2 linked regions of the Vreelandella piezotolerans genome follow. The protein of the gene in region 2 binds, or shares a complex with, the protein of the main gene of each other region. Links are inferred from orthologs where the notes say so. Each region holds a gene or a part of one and is shown on either strand. Other genes may lie near its edges.

Region 1 (3,070 bases), 1.2 Mb from region 2 along the record:
AGTAGCGCAGAGGCATCCACCGCCAACCCGGTATTCACCATCAGCGGCATCTCATAGCCGTCGGGGGTTTCACTGGGCAGGTCCTGCTCGTGCTCGAGTACTTCGCTCAGCACTTTCTCTTCGGCAATCAGGCTGGCATAGCGAGTTTGCAGCTCGGCCGCCGGGCGAACGAACAAGCGCCCCCGGTGACCATCCAGCACCACGGGCGCGCCATTGAGACGCGGCAACGGGAGATCGACCATACCCAAAACGGTGGGAATCCCCATCGCGCGTGCGACGATGGCGACGTGAGACGTGCTGGAGCCCCGCACCGATACCAACCCTTTGAGCTTGTCGCGGGGCACTTCGCCCAGCATGGCTACGCTGATTTCATCGCCTACCAGAATGGCGTTATCCGGATAGGTTTCTGGGGTGGAAGGCGTATCTTCTTGAAGATGCGCCAGCACACGGCGGCCAAGATCACGGATGTCCGCCGCTCGTTCACGCAGGTAGTCGTCATCTACCCGCTCCAGGTACTGAACGTGGCGGCGAACGACATCGGCCAGCGCCCCAGGCGCCCACTGCCCTTCCCGAATTCGTTTTTCGACTTCTTCGGAGAGTGCCGCTTCGCCCAACATCTGTTGGTAGACGTCGAACAGCGCCAGCTCTTGAGAGGAGATACGATTGACCAAGCGCTCTGCCGCCGCACGAATCTCATCGCGGGTTTTGCCAATGGCCTCTTTCAAGCGAGCGATTTCGTACTCTTGGTCGCTGGGAATCAGGTCAGGAACGCTGTTGAGATCGGCGGGCGGGGTAATCACCACGGCTTCGCCCATGGCCATGCCGGGCGACGCCGCCACGCCTTTGAACATGGCTTGGCCACCCGGCAGTGCCGGTCGCGAGAGGTTGCCTGTGGCCAATGCATGCGCCAGAACACCGGCTAGCTGGGCGGCCATGGTGACCAAAAAGGCTTCGTCTTCGTCGTCGTAGCGGCGTTTTTCCGCTTGCTGCACCACCAACACCCCGAGCATGTGCCGCTGGTGGATGATGGGCACCCCTAAAAAGCTGGAGTAACGCTCTTCGCCCGTGGCTTCGAAGTAGCGAAAATGGGAGTGCGACCGCGCATCTTCCAAGTTGAGCGGCTCGCTGCGTTTGGCCACCAGCCCCACTAGGCCTTCCCCCAGCGGCAACACGACACGACCCACGGCTTGGGTACGCAGGCCAATGGTTTCCATCAGCACCAACGACTCCAGCTCTTTATCGTAGAGATAAAAGGAGCACACGTCGGTCTGCATGGCTTTGCGTATCCGGCGCACCATGGTCGACAGCGCGGCGTCGAGGTTTCTTGCGCCATTCACTTCTTGAATAACGCGTCGCAGCACCTCAAGCATGGACGTTTTACTATTCACTATTATTTGCCTCGCTGAGGGATTCTCCCGCCGGTGACCGCTGCGTTTACCCCGCAACGGTGCGCGCGTTATCCTTCATCATCTTGTGCCAAGCGCTGCACACGCGGGGAAAGCTCCCGGAGTGCGCGCCGATAGACCTCTCGTTTGAACGGTACTACCTGCCCAAGTGGGTACCAGTAGCTAACCCATCGCCAACCGTCGAATTCCGGCTTGGGCGTGGCCGTCATACAGATGCGGTTTTCTTGGCAACGAATTTTGAGTAAAAACCACTTCTGCTTCTGGCCGATACACACCGGCCGTGAGTGGGTACGAATCATGCGTCGTGGCAGACGGTAGCGCAGCCAGCCCCGGGTGCAGGCGACAATATCAACATCGTCGGCGGTTAGGCCGATCTCTTCGTGGAGTTCACGAAAAAGCGCTTGTTGTGGAGTCTCGCTTGCTTTGATGCCTCCCTGGGGAAACTGCCACGCATTTTGCCCTACACGACGCGCCCAAAGCAGCTGCCCCTGGCTATTGGCAATGATAATGCCAACATTGGGGCGAAAGCCGTCAGCGTCGATCACGGACATCACCTTCATAAATTTTCAGTTGTCCCCATTTTTCCATAAGGGAGACAACCGTATCAATACAATATAACGCTAAGTGGTTAAACCCAGGTGACTCTGCGATAATCCCGCGCTTTGTGTCGCTTATAATTAACGAACATTGACCGTCAAGGGGAGCGCCGTGAGTCTGGCCATTTTCGACCTGGATAATACGCTGCTATCCATCGATAGCGATCATGCCTGGGGGGAGTTTCTGGTGGAGCAAGGCGCAGTGGACCCGGTGGCCTACCGCGAGGCCAACGAGCGCTTTCTCGCCGATTACAATGCCGGCACGCTGGATATGATGGCGTTTCTGGCGCTGGCGCTGAAACCGCTGGCTGACAATAGCCCAGAGCAACTTGCTGCTTGGCACCAACAGTTTATGATTAGCAAGATCGAGCCGAACATTCTACCCAAGGCGGAAGAGCTGCTGGCGCGACACCGCACCAAGGGCGATACCTTGCTGATCATTACGGCCACCAACCGTTTCATCACTGGCCCGATTGCCGAGCGGCTGGGCGTGGACGACCTGATTGCCGTCGACCCCGAGATGGTCGATGGCCGTTACACAGGACGCGTGGCCGGTGTGCCCAGCTACCGGGAAGGCAAAGTCACCCGCTTGGAAGCATGGCTGGAAGGGCAAGAGTGCACCCTCGATGATGCGTGGTTCTATAGCGACTCCCATAACGACCTGCCGCTGCTGGAAGTGGTCGATAACCCCGTCGCCGTAGATCCTGACGATACACTTCGCCAAGTGGCCGAAGAGCGACACTGGCGAATCATGAGTTTGCGGGATTAATGGCATTCGACCCACCTACCCTATTAACGCTAACCATCGCCATTGCCGCTGCAGCGGCGCTTTATTTGCTGATGGAGTGGCGTGGCGCTCGAGAACGGGCGCTGCTGCTATGGGCAGCAGGGTTTGCCACGATCACGGTGGGCTCGAGTCTTTCACTGCTACGCGCCAATGGTTTCTTCCTGGTCGGCGTGTGGTTTGCCAATGGCCTGCTGATCCTGGCCCACTGGCTCTTCTTGCTGGGCGTCTTGCGCTTCGTCGGCCAACGTCCCAGCCAGGCCTGGTGGCTGCTGGTCGTCATC
Region 2 (3,220 bases):
GCCTTTACCCATCACCCGCACATGGTTGGCCGCCAAGTGATTCACGTCCAGCGCCGCGAGCTCTGCTAAACGCAGACCGCTGGAGTAGAAAAGCTCCAACATGGCCTGGTCACGAAGCGAGAGCGGCGAGCCGTCGTGGGGAGTGTCCAGAAAGCGCGACAGCGCGTCTACGTCCAACGGTTTGGGCAGGTGGCTGGGCTGCTTGGGGGTGCGCAACAGTTGAATCGGGTTATCCACCAGCACATGGCGTTCTACCAAGGCATCGGCGAAACGCGACAGTGCCGCGCGACGGCGGGCCAGCGTTCGGGGCGCCAGCCCCCGGCTACGCTCGGTACCGAGGAAAGCTCTTGCCAGCGTCGTGTCCAGCGCGCTGGCCTGAGTCACGCCGCGCTGGTCAGCAAACTGACAAAACGCCGCCAGATCCTGGCGGTAAGCCGCCACCGTTGCGGGACTGGCGTGAGTCGCCAGTTGCGCTAGGTACTCTTCAACGGCGTTTGTCAGCGTCGCTTGGCTAGCCATGCTGCTCCACGCCGTGGGGGGCTAATCGCAGCAGCAGGCGCGCGACGATATCGCCCAGGTACTCGGTAAATAGCGTATCCATGCTGGCGCGATAGCTGTCGGGGTCGGGGCTTGCAAGCAGCAAATAGCCTAGCGGCTCTCCGGCCGAGAGTCGCGTGATGGCACAGGAGCCCGCCTTGCGGGGCGCTTTGGTATGGGGCAGCAGACACTTCCAGTCGCTGACGCTTAGCTTGGCGCAGCGGCTGGTTCGACCATCCAGCAGCGCTGCCAAGCGGGCGCTGGCGTGCTGATCCAGCACGTGGCGCGGTGGCTGAGGCGGCGCCGGTTCCGCATCGCTCAACGAGGCGGGGCACCACAACGCCATCGCGGGGGTTTGAAAACGCTCGCTCAACTGCGTCGCCAGCGCTTGAGCGAGGGCATCGCGGTCTTCCGCTTCGACCAAGCTGAGCAGCGTCTCCCGCAGTCGGCGGTACTGCGACTCATTGTGCCGCGCGGTTTCCAACAAATGCTCAAGCCGCCCTTCCGCCGTTTCGGCGCGCTGGCGAAGGTCGATCACCAGACGCTCTAATAGCGATACGGCGCCTTCGATATGCGGATGCGGCACTTTGAGTTGCTGCAGCAGCCCTTCACGACCAATGAAAAAATCGGGGTGTCGGGCCAGCCAAAACGCTACTTGATCCGGATCGAGCGTTTTACGCGGCTCAGGAGCTTGAGACATCGCCGTTCTCCTCGCATTAGTTGAGTGATACCCGACCGTCAAACACCCGCGTGGCGGGGCCCACCATGACCAGCGACGCCTCAGGGCCCGGCCACTCGATGCTGAGTTGCCCGCCGGGCAAATGCACTTTCACCGGACTCTTCAAAAGACCCTGACGAATACCGCTGGCCACCGCCGCACAGGCACCGGTGCCGCAGGCCAGGGTTTCACCGCTGCCTCGTTCGAATACCCGCAGGCGAATTTCGCTGGGCGAGACCACCTGCATGAAGCCCACGTTGACCCGCTTGGGAAAGCGCGGGTGCGCCTCCAACAGTGGCCCCAGGCGCTCCACCGGCGCGCTATCGACATTCTCGACCTGGAGAACCGCATGGGGGTTGCCCATGGAAACCACACCAATCTGCAGCGTCTCACCGTCGGCTTCCAGCTCGTGCAGCGGCTGGTCACCCGGCGCCTCGAAAGGCAGCGCGGTTGGGTTGAAGCGCGGCCTGCCCATGTCCACGCGTACCATGCCGTCGTGCTGTACGTGGAGCACCAGCGGGCCTCCGGCGGTTTCGACGTGGATGTCATGCTTGTGGGTCAAGCGCTGGTCGCGCACGAAGCGGGCAAAGCAGCGCGCGCCGTTGCCACAGTTCTCCACTTCGCTACCGTCGGCGTTGTAGATACGGTAGCGAAAATCCATGTCCGGATCGCGGGGCGGTTCGACGATCAGCAGCTGGTCGAAGCCAATGCCGAAGCGCCGGTCCGCCAGCTGGCGAATCTGCTCGTCGCGCAGGCGCGCCCGCTGGGTGACCAGATCCACCACCATGAAGTCGTTGCCCAAACCGTGCATTTTAGTGAAGTGCAGCAGCATCAGCGCGCTCCTTCGGGCAGCAGCGCCTCGCCGGCCCACAGGCTTTCCAGCGCTTCCCGAGCGCGCACCACGTGAAAGGTATCACCATCCACCATCACTTCGGGGGGACGGGGACGGCTATTGTAATTGGATGCCATGACGAAGCCGTAAGCACCGGCGGAGCGCACCGCCAACAGATCGCCCTCGGCAATCGCCAGCTCGCGCTCCTTGCCCAGGAAGTCGCCCGTTTCGCACACCGGCCCTACCACGTCGTAGGTGGCGGTGTCCCGTGCTTGGCGGGTGTCCACCGGCACGATCGCCTGCCACGCCTGGTACAGCGCTGGGCGAATCAAGTCGTTCATGGCCGCATCGACGATGGCAAAGTTCTTGGTCTCGCCAGGTTTCAAAAACTCGACGCGGGTGAGCATCAGCCCAGCGTTGGCGGCGATGGAGCGGCCCGGCTCGAACAGCAGCGTCAACGTTTCACCGCCTTCCCAGCGGGAGAGGCGCGCCAACAGCTGGCTGGCGTAGTCGAACGGCTGGGGTGGCTTCTCGTCGCGGTAGGGCACGCCCAGGCCACCGCCTAAATCGAGGTGGTCGATCTCGATGCCGTGCTCGCGCAGGCGCTCCATGAGCACCAGCAGGCGCTCCAGGGCATCCAGGAACGGCGCAGTTTCGGTGAGCTGTGAACCGATGTGGCAATCCAGTCCCGTCACCCGCAGGTTGGGCAGGCTAGCGGCCAACTGGTACACCTCCAACGCGTCGTCGACGGGAATGCCGAACTTGTTGTCCTTCAAACCGGTGGAGATGTACGGGTGGGTACCCGCGTCCACGTCGGGATTGACGCGCAGGGATACCGAGGCGACTTGGCCCAGCTCCCCTGCCACGGCGTTCAAGCGCTCGAGCTCGGGGCGCGACTCGACGTTGAAGCACTTGATGCCGACCTCCAGCGCCCGCGCCATTTCCTGGGGCTGCTTGGCGACCCCGGAAAACACGACTTTGCTGGGGTCACCACCGGCTTTTAGCACCCGTTCCAGCTCGCCCACGGAGACGATATCGAAACCGGCGCCTAGGCGGGCCAGCAGGCCCAGCACGGCTAGGTTGGAGTTGGCTTTCACCGCGTAGCAGATCAGGTGCGGATGGCCGCCCAGCGC

What was found.
Region 1: the proteins of dapF (region 2) and GYM47_RS11595 are in contact, whole or in part, in a solved structure (PDB 5YGU), measured with the Escherichia coli proteins. The link is inferred for Vreelandella piezotolerans from one-to-one orthologs.

The regions. Positions count from the first base shown.
Region 1 is NZ_CP048602.1:2,527,703-2,530,772, forward strand. What follows is about bases 205-3,054. They hold GYM47_RS11595 (RNA pyrophosphohydrolase), read right to left. Parts: upstream 1,952-3,054; coding sequence 1,457-1,951; downstream 205-1,456. Other genes in these bases: ptsP (phosphoenolpyruvate--protein phosphotransferase), read right to left, coding at 205-1,370; GYM47_RS11600 (histidinol-phosphatase), read left to right, coding at 2,115-2,771; GYM47_RS11605 (GGDEF domain-containing protein), read left to right, coding at 2,771-3,054. Outside these bases: more of ptsP, read right to left, coding at 1-204; more of GYM47_RS11605, read left to right, coding at 3,055-3,070. UniProt on the Escherichia coli protein: Master regulator of 5'-end-dependent mRNA decay.
Region 2 is NZ_CP048602.1:3,739,283-3,742,502, forward strand. Bases 171-3,170 are described here. They hold dapF (diaminopimelate epimerase), read right to left. Parts: upstream 2,088-3,170; coding sequence 1,254-2,087; downstream 171-1,253. Other genes in these bases: GYM47_RS17195 (tyrosine recombinase XerC), read right to left, coding at 171-519; GYM47_RS17200 (DUF484 family protein), read right to left, coding at 512-1,237; lysA (diaminopimelate decarboxylase), read right to left, coding at 2,087-3,170. In the rest of the region: more of GYM47_RS17195, read right to left, coding at 1-170; more of lysA, read right to left, coding at 3,171-3,220. UniProt on the Escherichia coli protein: Involved in the succinylase branch of the L-lysine biosynthesis and in the biosynthesis of the pentapeptide incorporated in the peptidoglycan moiety. Catalyzes the stereoinversion of LL-2,6-diaminopimelate (L,L-DAP) to meso-diaminopimelate (meso-DAP).